DNA from 4 places in the Klebsiella sp. NPDC088457 genome. Region 1 is predicted to be linked to each of the others. Evidence: predicted binding sites of a transcription regulator. Region 1 holds the regulator's gene; each other region holds the start of a gene.
What was found. The regulator Fur, encoded in region 1, represses iron uptake genes when iron is present. The targets are predictions, from matches to a motif close to ATAATAATGAGAACNACTATCAA.
Positions count from the first base shown of each region.

Region 2: the regulator Fur is predicted to act here: its motif matches at 2,380-2,402, upstream of efeU (iron uptake transporter permease EfeU).
Region 3: the regulator Fur is predicted to act here: its motif matches at 2,392-2,414, upstream of ACI2JR_RS17075 (TonB-dependent receptor domain-containing protein).
Region 4: the regulator Fur is predicted to act here: its motif matches at 2,699-2,721, upstream of ACI2JR_RS20455 (TonB-dependent hemoglobin/transferrin/lactoferrin family receptor).

Region 1 is NZ_JBJDNH010000011.1:1,251-5,264, reverse strand. Features, by position in the region: gene ACI2JR_RS08910 (substrate-binding domain-containing protein) at 1-211, opposite strand, end outside; gene ACI2JR_RS08905 (phytanoyl-CoA dioxygenase family protein) at 356-1,501, shown strand; gene fur (ferric iron uptake transcriptional regulator) at 1,564-2,016, opposite strand; gene fldA (flavodoxin FldA) at 2,309-2,839, opposite strand; gene ybfE (LexA regulated protein) at 2,989-3,282, opposite strand; gene ybfF (esterase) at 3,416-4,014, opposite strand, start outside.
Region 2 is NZ_JBJDNH010000038.1:29,811-33,824, forward strand. Features, by position in the region: gene efeB (iron uptake transporter deferrochelatase/peroxidase subunit) at 1-303, opposite strand, end outside; gene efeO (iron uptake system protein EfeO) at 308-1,435, opposite strand; gene efeU (iron uptake transporter permease EfeU) at 1,484-2,323, opposite strand; gene ACI2JR_RS21100 (NupC/NupG family nucleoside CNT transporter) at 2,597-3,781, shown strand; gene ACI2JR_RS21105 (DUF3574 domain-containing protein) at 3,812-4,014, opposite strand, start outside.
Region 3 is NZ_JBJDNH010000026.1:4,380-8,393, reverse strand. Features, by position in the region: gene baeR (envelope stress response regulator BaeR) at 1-475, shown strand, start outside; gene yegQ (tRNA 5-hydroxyuridine modification protein YegQ) at 632-1,993, shown strand; gene ACI2JR_RS17075 (TonB-dependent receptor domain-containing protein) at 2,547-4,014, shown strand, end outside.
Region 4 is NZ_JBJDNH010000036.1:11,499-15,512, reverse strand. Features, by position in the region: gene ACI2JR_RS20455 (TonB-dependent hemoglobin/transferrin/lactoferrin family receptor) at 2-2,680, opposite strand; gene ACI2JR_RS20450 (FecR family protein) at 2,827-3,795, opposite strand; gene ACI2JR_RS20445 (RNA polymerase sigma factor) at 3,869-4,014, opposite strand, start outside.

The sequences.
Region 1 (4,014 bases):
AGCGTTCCGGGGTATGCATGATGACGTCGAAATAGAGCGTTCTCCCCTGGGCGAGCCCGGACTTTTGCAGCAGTTCCAGATCGGCCAGCGCCTGCTGAATACGATGCAGCGTTTGCGGGTGTACCTGCCCCCGATTATGTAGCGCCCGATCGATCGTGGCGAGACTCAGTCCTGACTGAGCGGCTATCTGCTTTTGGGTAAATTTTGGCATCGATCACATGAGGTTTTTATGAGGTGTTTTTGAGGTTCTTGATGTGGAGTCTAGCTGCTAAGTTATTTCTTAACAACGTTCGTTTTCGAGACGTTGAACAAAAAAATAATATCCCTCTGTCCCCATTATCCCGTGGAGCTGCTCATGACATCGCAATATTTTATCCGACCCGAACGGGCCTCAGTTGAGGATTTCAACACCTTCTGCCAGCAGCAGGTTAACAGGCAAGACTATCCGCTGGTCAGCGAAGTCGCAGAAGAAATCCTGATTTACGACCATGATGTATTAGCGCAGGCCGCGGCGGCCAATAAGCATGCGGTATTAAGTGAGCTGCATCAGGGGCTGTCTTACGGTCCCGGAGTGCTGGTGGTGCGCGGGCTTTATCAGGATATGGATGTCATCGACCGCGCCTCTGAGGTGTTCGAGACCATCATGGCCGATGAGTCTCGCACCCGGGTTCAGGCCGATCATTTTTCACGCGCCGGTAATAATGGCCGGATCTGGAATGCGTTACAAAAGCTGGCGGAGCGTAGCCCGCGGACCTTCTGTGACTACTATGCCAACGAAATGCTGGGGTTAATTTGTCAGGCGTGGCTGGGGCCCGCGTGGAGCATGACCTCCCAGGTTAATCAGGTTCGTCCTGGCGGAGAGGCGCAGCAGCCCCATCGCGATTATCATCTCGGCTTTCAGCAGAGCGAGTTTGTTGCAGAGTTTCCCATTTCGGTGCAGATCCTGTCGCAGTATTTGACCCTACAAGGGGCGGTTGCGCATAGCGATATGCCGCTGGCGTCGGGGCCGACGCGCCTGCTGCCGTTTTCGCATCAGTATGAGCTCGGCTATATGGCCTACCGTCAGCCGGCGTTCGTCGACTACTTTAACCAGCATTACGTGCAGCTGCCGTTGCAAAAAGGCGACGGGCTGTTTTTTAACCCGGCGCTGTTTCATGCCGCCGGGAACAACACGACCGCTGACTGGATTCGTACCGCTAATCTTTTGCAGGTCTCCTCGGCGTTCGGCGTGCCGATGGAAGATGTGAACCATGAACGGGTGCTGAAAAAAATCTATCCGCAGCTTCAGCACGGACAATATCGCGCGGGAGATTTTCAGGCGCTGATTGCCGTGGCTGCCCGGGGTTACTCATTCCCGACGAATCTTGATACCGATCCGCCGTTAGGGGGAATGGTGCCGAAAACTCAGCAGACATTGGTGCTCGAAGCGCTTGACAATAACTGGGATGAGGAACAGTTTGCCCACGCCCTGGATGAGCATACCGCACGAAGAAAAGGGTAGGCCTCCGGGCATAAAAAAAGCCAACCTGCCGGTTGGCTTTTTGCTGTTTGCACTACGGGAAATTATTTTTCCACCGCGTCGTGCGCGTGTTCATCTTCGCGGCAGTCGCCTTCTGCACAGTGGCCGTACAGGTACAGACTGTGGTTGGTCAGACGGATGCCGTGGCGGTGGGCAATTTCACGCTGACGCGCTTCGATAGACTCATCGCTGAATTCGATCACTTTGCCACAATCGAGGCAGATAAGGTGATCGTGATGATGCTGTTGGGTCAGTTCGAAGACAGATTTGCCGCCTTCGAAGTTGTGGCGGGTAACAATGCCGGCATCATCAAACTGGTTCAGTACGCGATAAACAGTAGCGAGACCAATTTCTTCACCCATGTCGATCAGGCGCTTGTATAAATCTTCCGCACTGACGTGATGGTTATCCGGTTCCTGCAGGACTTCCAGGATTTTTAATCGTGGAAGTGTGACTTTCAGGCCAGCCTTCTTTAATGCGGTATTGTTGTCAGTCATGCGGAATCTGTCCTGTTGCTAAACGATCTACTTCCATCAGCGGAAGTAATACAGAGAATCACCCGATGCAATGCGTCTCATTATAGAACTGCCATCGTTAAATGAAAACTGCAAGTATTGGGCCTTGTATGCTGTCAAAAACGAGGTATCAGCTACAAACTGTGTCACCTGACCTCGTTAAATCAGAGGACATTGTACAGATATGTGATTAAAAGTTAAAAACTTGTAGCTATTAGTTTGATTGCTTCTATCTATTAATACGGCGAAACTTAACGGTAACGCCGCTTAATTATCAGGCGTTTTTGATTTCTTCGAGGTGCAGCTCGTCAGAAATCTGTTTAACCCATTGGCTGACGCGTTCGTTGGTCAGCTCCGGCTGGCGGTCTTCATCGATAGCCAGACCGACGAAGTGATCGTCATCCGCCAGGCCCTTAGAGGCTTCGAAGTGGTAGCCAGCAGTCGGCCAGTGGCCAACGATGGTCGCGCCGCGCGGTTCGATGATATCGCGAATGGTACCCAGCGCATCACAGAAGTATTCGGCATAATCTTCCTGATCGCCACAGCCAAACAGCGCCGCCAGCTTACCGTTGAAATCGACCTCTTCCAGCGTCGGGAAGAAATCATCCCAGTCGCACTGGGCTTCACCGTAGTACCAGGTTGGGATACCGAGCAGCAGAATGTCGTAGGCTTGTAGATCTTCTTTGCTGCTCTTGGCAATGTCGTGAACATCAGCAACATCTTTACCAAGCTGTTTTTGAATCATTTTTGCAATATTTTCGGTGTTGCCAGTGTCGCTGCCAAAAAAGATGCCGATGATTGCCATGAGTAAAATAACCTCTTGAAACTTAATGATGTGGTAGTGGCGTAATGCCCGCAGATAACGGCAATCATAGCAGAACAGGGGAGGGCGCGGAAACAGCAATCACGCCCGACTGCACACTCTGCTACATGAAAGCGTGTTTTTGAGGATTTTTAGACTTTATCCTGGCTGTGCAGGGTCGCCAGCTGGCGCATCAGCATCTCTTCGATCAAATCGCTGCGGTTCATATTGCGGGCTTCCGCCAGCTCATTGAGCGCATCAACGGCCTCGGCGTTAAGTTTTAACTCCACGCGCTTCAGGCCGCGAACCTTGTCGCGTTTGAGCTGATTGCGTTTGTTTATGCGCAGCTGTTCATCGCGCGAAAGCGGATTGGTCTTTGGTCTACCCGGGCGACGCTCGGTTGCGAACAAATCTAATGTCGTACGGTCCGTTTGTTCTTTTGCCATGATTCAGAGTGACTTCGGGGAAACAAGTTGCCGGGCTATAGCCGACACAGATAGCGCGCCATAATACATCAGGCGAACCGCTGCGCCAACGACCACGGGCATTCTGCCGCGCGGTCGGGCAGTTTTTAGCCAGTTACGCCGCTAAAGAGCCGAGATAGCGGCGAATTGCGCGCAATACGGCTTCAGGTTTCTCCGCATGCACCCAGTGACCGGCGCCGGCAATGACGTGCGCCCGCGCCTGCGGGAACTGCGCCAGCAGCGGGGCGCGATATTCATCGGTCACGTAGGGGGAGTTGCCTCCGGGAATGAACAGCGCCGGATGGGGCCAGGCGGGCACGGTTTGCCAGCCCACGATGTGCGGGTATTGATCCCACAATACCGGGACGTTGAAGCGCCACTGGCCATCCACGAAGGATTTCAGCAGAAACTGAATCACGCCTTCTTCCTGCAGATGCTCTCTCATCACCGCCGCCGCCTGCTGGCGAGAGCTGGCCCCGGCGGCGGTTACGGCATTAATGGCGGTAAAAATTTCATCATGGCGGCGTATATGATAGTCCACCGGGGCAATATCAATCGCCACCAGGCCAGCGATGCGCTCCGGCGCCAGGGCGCTGAGGGCCATCACCGCTTTACCGCCCATCGAGTGACCAATAAAGGTCGCTTTTTCGATCTGGCGATCGTCAAGGGTATCGAGCAGATCCTGGGCCATCGCCGGGTAGGTCATCTCCGGCG
Region 2 (4,014 bases), on a different contig from region 1:
CCGCTGGGTCAGCAGACGAAACAGACGCTCCAGATCCGCTTTATCGCTGGCCAGTACATCGAAGGCCACCAGCATCATCGATGCCTGCTGCGGCGTTAGCACGCCGGCCTGATGCTGGCCGTAAAAAGGCTGCGCCTCGCTGCGCGCATCCGGCGACAACACGCCTGGAGAGCTGTTACCTTTCGCCGCGTGCGCCACCGGACAGCCGCCGGTAATGGCCAGCGCGCCGCCAAGCGCGCCGATCCCTTTTAATAACCGACGACGTGAAGGTTCATTCACGTCGCGTTGCTTCTGTTGTGCCATCGACTTAGTCCAGCCCGAGGATCCCGCGCAGCTGAGCCAGATCTTCCGCCAGCGTGGTGATCGGCCCTTTAAGCGCGTTGCGGTCCGCATCCGTCAGCTTGTCGTAGGTCTCGAAGCCGTCTTTGGTGCGGTATTTACTGAGGATGCCGTCAACTTTCTTGAAGTTAGCGTCAATTTTCGCCAGCAGCGCGCTGTTCTCTTTTTGCAGTTGCGGACGCAGCAGGTCGACAATCTTCTGTGCGCCGTCGATGTTGGCCTGGAAGTCCCACAGGTCGGTATGGCTGTAGCGATCTTCTTCGCCGCTGATTTTGCTGGCCGCCACTTCTTCGATCAGGCCGGCGGCGCCGCCTACCACTTTAGACGGCGGGAACGCCAGCTCGCTGATGCGTTTTTGCAGCTCAAGCACATCGCTGTTCAGCTGCTCGGCATACTGGTCCATCCCTTTGACGCTGTTGTCGCCAAACAGGGCTTTTTCCAGACGGTGGAAGCCGGTGAATTTCGGGTCTTCGGCTTTTTTCTCATAATCGTCTTCACGGGCATCGATGCTGCCGTCAAGGTCAGAGAACAGCTCAGCGATAGGCTCGATACGTTCGTAGTGCTGACGCGTCGGGGCATACAGCGCTTTCGCTTTTTCGATATCGCCCGCTTTCACCGCGTCGGTGAAGGCTTTCGTACCGCTGACCAGCTGCGCGGTTTCCGCCGTCACGTAGGTTTTATAAGCGGTAATCGCCTCGCCGAGGCTCAACAGCGCATTGGCTTTCGCCGCATCTTTGGTCGCCGCGCCGGTCACAATCAGCTTCCCTTTCGGGTTGGTCAGCAGCCCGCAGGTCATGTCGTATTCGCCCGGCTGCAGGTTAGCGGTCAGCTTTTGCGTAAAGCCAGGGGCGATGTTTTCGCGCTCTTCCACCACCATCACGCCCTTGAGGATTTCCCACTCCAGCGCTTTCTGACTGTGGTTCTGAATAATGAACTGTGTTTTACCCGCTTTCACGGTCACGTTCATCGGCTCACACTGTTTGTCGTTAACGGTGACTTTTACCTGCGGGATATCCGCAGCCTGAGCGCAAAAGGCAGAGCTGAACAACGCTGCGACGGCAAACTGCAGCGCATTACGGCGAAAATGAGTCATCATGATCATCCCTTTCGGTAAGTATGTTGTAACGATGTATCCTGCGCCACCCTACTTAAGCGGGGCGGTACGCGAGGTGGCTGTATTGCTACGTGGCGGCAGCGCGAACAGCACCAGCGCCGGAATCAAATAGATAAAGTACACCGCCACTTCACTGATGGTCGGCGTTTCCTGATAACCGAAGATCCCTTCCAGCAGGGTCCCAAAGAGGGTATGCGTCGACAGCACGCCGCTCAGGTCAAAGGCAACGTCCTGGAAGTGGTTCCACAGCCCGGCCTCATGGAATGCGCGAATCGCCCCGGCGGCCAGCCCGGCCGCCACCAGCAGAATGAACAGGCTGGTCCATTTAAAGAACACGGCGAGATTGAGACGAATACCGCCCCAGTACAGCAGAAAACCGAGGACGATGGCCGTCGCCAGACCCAGCATCGCGCCAAGCGGCGGCCAGATGCCAACGTCCTGCTGGAATGCCGCCAGCAGGAAAAACACCGACTCCAGCCCTTCCCGCGCCACGGCGAAAAAGACCATCATCACCAGCGCCCAGCCGTGATGATTGCCGCGTTGCAGCGCGTTATCGACCGCCTGCTCCAGCTGCTGCTTAACGTTGCGGGAAACTTTGCGCATCCAGAATACCATCCACGTCAGGATGCAGACCGCCACCAGCGCCACGATGCCTTCGAACAGCTCCTGTTCGCGCTGGGGAAATTCGCCGGTGGTTTCATTGATAAAGATCCCCAGCCCCAGGCACAGCGCCGCCGCCAGAATCACCCCGATCCACATGACGCCAATCCAGCGGCCACGCTGGGTGCGTTTGAGGTAGCTGGCAATCAGGCTGACGATCAGCGCCGCTTCCAGACCTTCGCGTAACATAATGAGAAATGGAACAAACATGCCGACACCCTTCAATGTGAATCGCAGTCAATGGATGCAAAGATAGGTAAATATTTCTGATAGTGATTATCATTACAATAATGAGAAACACAAGTGAAATGTAGAGAGAATGGTGACGAGTTGTAAATTAATCGCTGCAAAATAATTACTTATGGGATTATCTGCCTGCCGCGTCATTGAGCGGCAGCAACAACGGTTTTTTCGCCGCAGATATTTACCGGACGTAGCGGCTATGGCTAAATAGCGGCCTTATTGACCTTTGAAATGAACAACATGACACAATTCTTGCACTTCCTGCTGGCGCTGGCGGTTATTCTCGGCCTTGCCTGGCTCGCCAGCTATGACCGACAAAAAATCCGTATTCGCTATATTATCCAGTTAATTATTATTGAAATTATCCTGGCATTCTTTTTTCTCCACGCCGAAAGCGGCCTGTGGATAGTTAAAAATATCTCAAACTTTTTCACCTCTTTGCTGGGCTTTGCCGCCGAGGGCAGCAATTTTGTATTTGGCGGCATGAGCGAAAAAGGGCTGGCGTTTATTTTCCTCGGCGTGCTGTGCCCGATTGTGTTTATCTCGGCGCTGATCGGTATTCTCCAGCACTGGCGTATTCTGCCGATTTTTATCCGCGCGATCGGCACCCTGCTGTCCAAAGTTAACGGCATGGGCAAGCTCGAGTCCTTTAACGCCGTCAGCTCGCTGATCCTTGGGCAGTCGGAGAACTTTATCGCTTACAAAGGGGTACTCGGCGACCTCTCCTCTCGCCGTCTGTTCACCATGGCGGCAACCGCTATGTCGACGGTGTCGCTGTCGATTGTCGGCGCCTATATGAGCATGCTCGATGCGAAATATGTGGTGGCGGCGCTAATCCTCAATATGTTCAGTACCTTTATTGTCCTGTCGATTATTAATCCGACGCGCCCGGGTAGCGAAGAAGAGATTAAGCTGGAGAAGCTGCACGAATCACAAAGCTTCTTTGAAATGCTCGGCGAATACATTCTCGCCGGTTTCAAAGTCGCGATGATTATTCTGGCGATGCTGATGGGCTTTATTGCCTTAATCAGCGCCATTAACGCCCTGTTTGCCACGGTATTTGGCCTCAGCTTCCAGCAAATTCTCGGCTATGTCTTTTATCCGCTGGCCTGGCTGATCGGTATTCCGCTGAGCGATGCGCTGAATGCCGGCAGCATTATGGCGACCAAGCTGGTGGCTAATGAATTCGTGGCGATGATCGAGCTGCAAAAAATCGCCGCCGGTATGACCCCGCGCGGGCTGGGTATCCTGTCGGTGTTCCTGGTATCGTTCGCTAACTTCGCCTCAATTGGCATTATTGCCGGAGCGATTAAAGGCCTGAACGAGCAGCAGGGCAATATCGTTTCCCGCTTCGGCCTGCGCCTGGTGTACGGCGCGACGCTGGTCAGCCTGCTTTCCGCCAGCTTTGCCGGGCTGGTGCTGTAAGCGAAACGGCGGGGGAGCCCCGCCATTTTTTCAGAAGTGAACGCAGACCGGCTGGTCAACACGCATCACCGATTCCTGCGCGAAGCGTGATTTGTAGCGATTGCGTAACGCCTCAATGCCCTCTTCGCTGCGGCCGTCTGCGCCATGGATCAGCATCAGCGCTTTGCTTTGCTCGCGGGCAACCGTCCCGTCATTGCCCAGCCACTGCCCGCGGGCGTCAAACACCGTCAACC
Region 3 (4,014 bases), on a different contig from region 1:
GGTGGTGATGGTGACAGCGAAGATAGAGGAAATCGACCGGCTGCTCGGGCTGGAGATTGGCGCCGACGATTATATCTGCAAGCCCTACAGCCCACGTGAAGTCGTCGCGCGGGTGAAAACGATCCTCCGCCGCTGTAAGCCGCGCCGCGATCTGCTGGCGCTGGATGCGGAAAGCCCGCTGATCGTCGATGAAGGTCGTTTTCAGGCCTCATGGCGCGATAAGCTGTTGGATCTGACCCCCGCCGAGTTTCGCCTGCTGAAGACCCTCTCGCAGGAGCCGGGTAAGGTTTTTTCGCGCGAACAGCTGCTTAATCATCTCTACGATGATTACCGTGTGGTCACCGACCGGACTATCGATAGCCATATCAAAAACCTGCGGCGCAAGCTGGAGTCGCTGGACGCCGAGCAGTCCTTTATCCGCGCCGTGTACGGCGTCGGCTATCGCTGGGAGGCAGACGCCTGCCGGCTGGCTTAACCCTACTGCGCCTCCAGGCGCAGTAAACTGGCCGAAGGGGAAAGGTTTACTCCCCTTCGCCACAGCGCTACAATGCCCGCCCTTAAAGTGGGGACACTCCCCCAACTCGCCCCATCAGGTGTGGCGAATCTGACCTGTCATCAGAACGAGAACATCATGTTTAAACCGGAACTCCTTTCCCCGGCGGGAACGCTGAAAAATATGCGTTACGCTTTCGCCTATGGCGCAGACGCCGTTTATGCTGGCCAGCCGCGCTATTCTCTGCGCGTGCGCAACAATGAATTCAACCACGAAAACCTGCAGCTGGGCATCAATGAAGCCCATCAGCTGGGGAAAAAGTTCTACGTGGTTGTGAATATCGCGCCGCATAACGCCAAGCTGAAAACCTTCATTCGCGATCTCAAGCCGGTGGTGGATATGGGGCCGGACGCGCTGATTATGTCCGATCCGGGTTTAATTATGCTGGTGCGGGAAAACTTCCCGGAGATGCAGATTCACCTGTCGGTACAGGCCAACGCCGTCAACTGGGCAACGGTCAAATTCTGGCAGCAGATGGGCCTGAGCCGGGTGATTCTCTCCCGCGAACTGTCGCTGGACGAAATTGGCGAAATCCGCAGCCAGGTCCCGGAGATGGAGCTCGAGATTTTCGTCCACGGCGCGCTGTGCATGGCCTATTCCGGCCGCTGCCTGCTGTCGGGCTATATCAACAAACGCGACCCGAACCAGGGGACCTGCACCAACGCCTGCCGCTGGGAATATAACGTCCAGGAAGGCAAAGAAGATGACGTCGGCAATATCGTCCACCAGCATGAGCCGATTCCGCTCAGGACCATCGAACCCACGCTGGGTATCGGCGCGCCGACCGACCGGGTGTTTATGCTCGAAGAAGCCAAACGGCCTGGCGAATACATGACCGCCTTCGAAGATGAGCACGGCACCTACATCATGAACTCCAAAGATCTGCGCGCCATTGCCCACGTCGAGCGGTTGACCCAGATGGGCGTGCATTCCCTGAAAATCGAAGGCCGCACCAAGTCATTCTACTACTGCGCGCGCACCGCCCAGGTTTACCGCAAAGCGATCGATGACGCCGCGGCGGGCAAACCGTTTGACGAAAGCCTGCTGCAAACCCTGGAGGGCCTGGCCCACCGCGGCTATACCGAAGGTTTCCTGCGCCGTCATACCCACGATGACTACCAGAACTACGAGTACGGCTACTCGCTGTCCGAACGCCAGCAGTTTGTCGGCGAGTTCACCGGCGAGCGCAACGGCACCCTGGCCGCGGTCGCGGTGAAAAATAAGTTCTCCCTCGGCGACAGCCTCGAGCTGATGACTCCGCAGGGCAACGTCAACTTCACCCTTGAGCATATGGAAAACGCCAAAGGCGAGGTGATGCCGGTGGCTCCCGGGGATGGTTACACGGTATGGCTGCCGGTGCCGGAAGAGATGGCGCTGGAGTACGCCCTGCTGATGCGCAACTTTGCCGGTCAGAGCACGCGAAACCCACACGGCAATTAGTTTATCAGGGTTATTTTTTCAGGATGCACGGATATTAGAAACGGATCACACACCGCTTCGTTTGGAGCGGGTATCATCCATCCTGCTGAAAAACATAACCCATAAATGCTAGCTGTACCAGGAACCACCTCCTTAGCCTGCGTAATCTCCCTTACGCGGGCTTATTTTTTTATTATTAACCTATCTACGTCCACCTACTGTCCATGCCTGGATACCGGTTTTGCTTTACCGGGCGCCCTCTTTACAGCGGAGACGCATCCGCGATCGTTACCCTGATATTAACCGCCTTTCCCGCTGCTTTTGCTTCCTCCTGCGCGACAAAACCTCCGTTCAGGCGCGGCATGACATGCTTTTTATCCATCATTCATTAGACAGATAATTATAATCACTTCAATTAAATGATAATGATAACCATTTGCATTTATTTAATTAGAGGCATAAACTGCCACTCTTTATTTTTTTAGTGTTTTAAACCGGTAATTAACCAACCACTGGTTTTTCATCACTAACATTGTTTGATTTTCGATATCTTTTTAAAAAATAAGGAAATTTCATGGGAAAACGCGCCTTAATCCTCACCTTATCTACGTCGGTTTTTACCGGTTCGACGCTTGCAGAGGGAAAAAATGACAATGAAGAAATTATGGTTGTGTCATCTACAGAGACCGCTGAAAATACTCTCTCCGGATCTGCGTTAAACCGATTCAGAGGGATTGCGAATGCAGATATTTTTTCCTCTGAAACATATATCCAGTCAAATAATATGAGAAATGAGGCGGGTTCGATTGACCCAGGAATCAGGGGACTGCAGGGAGAAGGCCGTGTTCCTGTGTTTATTGACGGCTCGCTGCAGTCGACCCACACGTCAAGAGGCTATCAGGGAACCAGCGACAGAACGTATATCGACCCTGATTTAATCAGCAATATCACCATCAGCAAAGGGGCCTCACAGAATAACAATGCCTTTTCATCCGGCGCCATCGGTGGGGTAATAAATATAAAAACCCTCTCCACGGAGGATATTATCAATCCCGGCAATAACTACGGCTTACTTCTTAAGCTAAGAACGTTCAACAATAACAAAAAACCTGATATCCCTGATGATTACGCGGAGCAGAGCTATTATCGGCTGACGGATAAGCCCCGCGGGTATGATTTTAGAAATGGCTCCGCCACGCTTGCCTTTGGCTTCAGAGATGATACGGTTGATACCGTGCTGGCCTATAGTAAAAGATCCACCGGGAACTATTTTTCAGGGAAAAATGGCTTTAATAAATTCCACGATCCGCTGGTATTTAAAAATGAAGAGGTCGTCAACACTGACTTTGAAAGCGAGTCATTTATTTATAAGCTTGCGATCAACGCGAATGATGATCATCACTTCAACCTTGCGTACCGCAACCATCGTCAGCAGGCCGGTGAAACGTTGGCGGCCTACTGGTATAAAAATGCCAATGACCGTGATTTCGAGCCCCTGCCCGCGGGCGTGGAATCCATGCCGCAATGGAAACCTGGCAGCGCGATTGTGAATGCCTACAGTGCCGGATATACCTATACCCCCGTTGACAACGGGCTGATTAACTTAAATCTGAACTACTGGATAACCGATACAAACTTAAAGCAATATAACGGCCTGTGGGCATTGGGAACCAATGCGCAACAATATCTCCACGCCTACAGTAACAATAAAAATGGTATAGCCATTGTCAATGAAAGCCAGTTCAACATGCTCACGCTCCGCTACGGGTCGTCAACGCAAAAAGAAAAGCTGGCGCCAAAATCTGACGGTCTGACCCGGTTTACCGCCTACCCCACCTCGCGGCATGGTGAGAGAAGGGAAAATGCCCTTTTCGTCAACGGAATGATTGAGAGTGGTCCGCTCCAGGTCAATCTGGGTATTAATTATCATAATTCCGCAGCCCACGATTTTCAGACCCATCAAAGCGTAAAATATCAGGCTAAAGCAGACCTGAGCTCCGAAATAAGCTATGCGCTGACTCCAGACACAACCGTGTTTGTGA
Region 4 (4,014 bases), on a different contig from region 1:
GTTAAAAGCGATATTCAATGCCGCCCTGCACGGTACGTCCGCGACCTAAGGTATTACCCAGGGTTTCGCCGTAGCTGACCACATAGGCGCGGTTGGAGACGTTCTCAACGGATCCGCGCAGCGTCAGGTTGTCCGTGACGCGGTAGCTGGCGTAGAGATCAAACAGGGTGTAGCGCGGCCAGTCGGCCAGATAGGGGTAGTTGCTCGGGACGCTGTGATCCTGATATCCCGGGGCAAAACGTACCGTGACGCCGGCATCCAGCTTGCGGTCGAAGGCGCGTCCGCCAAGAGTAAACGAGCCGCGATCGCCCGGCAGGAACGCGGCGGAGCTGAACTGGCTGCCGCCGTCGCAGGTGACGAAGTTATTCGCTTCATCATTATCTTCCCAGTACCAGTTATTGGCGCTGCCGGCCCCCTGCTGTTTTCCGCCCAGCCAGGCTTTCCGCGAGCAGAATTCGTTTTTGCCGATCATGTGCGTGTAGGTAAAATCGGTATAAACGAAACCCGCATCGTAATTCAGCTGATACTCAATCCCGCGGAAACGGGTGCTGTTGAGGTTATTGACATACGCGGTGTTGCCCAGCCCCGGCTGGGTGATGCCAGGCTTCTCGCGGTTAATCGCCATGCTGATATAGTTCGACACTTTGGTATCGAACCAGGCCACTTTGACCGCCAGACGATCCTCCTCCTGCAGCAGACCGGACTTCAGCAGATTCATGCCCACTTCCCAAGCGCGGGAACGCTCCGCCTGCAGGAACGGGTTAGGGTATTGCGTAGAATCGCCATGGGCGCTGCCGCTGGTCAGGGTTTCGGTGATCGCCGGCGGACGCCATGAACGACCATAGGTGGTATACAGCTCCAGCCATTCGACGCCCGGCCTCACCGCCAGCGCCATGGTGGGCGACACCCGGGACTGTTCGCGATCCACCGCCCATTCATGGTAAGAGCTGGAAATAACGCAGCCGCTCAGACGACGCGAAGTGCAGGGATTATCAATGGTGTAGGTGGCTTCGGGGTAGTTCATGCCGGTGGTGCCGCGCAGACGATAGCGGTCATAACGCAGCCCGCCTTCGACGGTTAGCCAGTCGTTATACTCATAGGTCAGCGTGGAGAACAGGCTGAATATCGAACGATTCCCGCCGGGCGTCACGCCCACCATATCCTCTGACGTGGAGCGGCTGGAGGCTTTGTCATAGTAAAATTCAACGCCGTAATCCGCCTTCAGCATATGCGCCGGGGCAAGAGAGAAATGCGAGGTATTTTGCAGCTGCGCGCCATAGGTACGCAGGCGGGTTTGCGTCCAGTAATCGTCAGACGCCGCCGACGTCCCGCTACCGTAGGTATCGCTGCGCGAGTCGGTATCCACGTAGTAGAGCTTGGCGTGCAGATCGAGCCAGTCGCGATCGTACGGCGCAAGGCTGTAATCCAGAGCGACGTTGCGCGCCATCACCACGTCGTAGCCGCTCTGCTTCCAGCCTAACGTCTGGTCATCGCCTTCGCCGATGGCGGTCAGCGTACTGGCCGTCGGCGAGCTCACCTGGGTTTGCAGATAGCTCAGCTGCAGGCGCTGGTTGGCGGGCAGATTCCAGCCGACCTTCGCCATCCGCGACAGCATCTTGTAGCGGCTATCGGTAATCTGATTATTTTTTAACGCGCTGGCATAGCGATCGTAGTTGCCGGTGGCGTTGTTGACGCGAATATCGCCGATATTGCCTTTATTCCCCGGCCAGTAATCGCCCAGATGGCGCTCGCTGGCAGCCAGCAGTATATCCCCCGTCTCATTGCCCCACGCCAGCGCGCCGCTGCCGATAAAGCGGGTACCGTTATCGCCGGTACTGGCGTGTAGCTTGCCTCCCAGCTCTTTACCGTCATAGATAAAATCGCTGGCATTCAGGGTGTTAAACGTGGCGATCCCGCCTAGCGTACCGGCGCTGCCCATCCCGCCGGTGGTGCCTTTTTCAATAGTCACCCCGCTGAGCAGTTCCGGATCGATGTACATCGTGCCGTTCCGTTGACCGTGGCCGCTTTTCTGAAAATTCTGCCGCATCCCGTCGATGTTCATATTGACGCGGCCATAGTCCTGAATACCGCGAATATTCACCGACAGGGAGGGATCCTGCTGGCTGACGCTGGAGTAAACGCCGGCCGTCTGTTCAAGGATATCCGCCGCGTGCCGCGCCGGCCTGTCGTCCAACTGCTTGCGATTGATCACGCTGACGGAGCGGGGCTGCTCATAGACCCAATCATCGGCTAAGTATTTTAAGGGGGCGGTGACGGTCAATGTATCGTCTTTCGGGGCGCCGCTGACGCGGGCTGCATCGCCGCGGCGGGCGCGGAGAATGACCTGGCCGCTATCGGTAAACTCCGGGGCCACGGCGTTGTCGCCAAGCAGCTGATTCAGCGCGACGGCGATCGGCATCGGGCCGTTCAGCGGCTGCGACGTCATCCCCTGTACCGTGCGGTCTTCAAAAGCGATCTGCACGCCGGACTGCTCGCCGAAGCGTAACAGCGCGCTTTGCAACGGTTGGGAGGGAATCGAGAATTTTTTGCTGTGATTTAACGTTTCGACCGCCGGCGATGCGGCATGGCCCAGCGCCGGGGTTGCCAGCGCTAACGTCAGCGATATGGCAAAAGCAAGAGGATGGCGGCTTTTGCAAAAATGGAGCTGTAGCTGATGCATGTGTGTACTCGGCTATTGTTGATAATGGTAATCAATCTCATTCAACAATAAAGACGAACGACATACGCAAACCCGTAAAAATTTTTTAGAAAAAGTAAAAATATAAAAATGGCTAAGGGAAATGCGGCGGAATACGGCCGTCAGACTCAGTACAGCAACGTCATTCCCGGCAGCGTCATCTGCTTCGCGCCCAGGGTCTGGCACAGGGTGGTAATGGCGCGTTCAGGCTGATTGAGGGCGAAAGTGCCGCTGACGATCCGCTTTCTCAGCGTCGGGTTAATCACGATAATCGTTTGGCTCTGATAACGATTTATCTGCGCCACCGCTTCGCGGACCGGCTGTTTATCGATAATCAACCAGCCGCGGCGCCAGGCAAACTGCGCTGGCGCAACCGGGCGTCGCGTCAATTGATTATCGGCATAGTGCGCCCCCTGCTGTTCGGCCAGCACCAGCGTTTGCCCTTTATAGCTGACCCGCACGCTGTGCTCATGTACCGCCACATCCGCGCCGCCGCCAGCGAGATCGACGCTAAACTGCGTACCTAATGCCTGGGTGATGCCGCCCTTCGCTTCTACGCGAAAGGGGCGCGTCTCGCGACGGCTAAGCGGCGCCACGGTAAACCAGGCGTGTCCGGAGAGGAGCGTGATGCGCCGCTCGTTGTCGTTAAAATGCAGGGCGATGGCGCTGCGGCTATCGAGATCCACCCGGCTGCCGTCCGGTAATGTGACCTGGCGGATTTCGCCGACGGCGGTGTAATAATCGGCCTGCCAGCGCAGCCAGGGATCGGGAAGCAGAAACAGCACGGGGAGGAGCGCCAGCAGGACAACAGCGGCCGTCGCCCAGTGGCGCCAGCGGGGTCGGACCGCCGCCCGGGCCGGTAGGGGAACCACGGTGGAGGATGGCGTATTCAGGGACGAGTCAGCCGGGGCAGATCGCGGCAACGCGCCGAGCATCAGCCACAGCTGCTGCGCCTGAATCAGCGCATCGAGATGCTGCGGATCTTCATCCCGCCACGCGGTCATCGCCCGCTCCTCCTCATCGCTCAGCGACCGCTCGGCCATTTTCACAGCCCATAGCGCGGCCTGCTGACGTATTGCCTCACTTAACTGACTCATTTCACTGCTTCCTGACTATCCGGGTTAATCATTAAGACGTTTGAAACAGGTAAAACCCGTAAAAAAAATGCCATTATTTCTGCATTCCGCACAGCAGGGCTGCCAGCGCCTGCGCCAGATGTTTTTCTACCGTGCTGAGCGACACGCCCAACCGCTGCGCAATATCCGCCTGCGCCACGCCCTCAAACCGGCTGAGACGAAAAATAGTCTGCGTCCGCT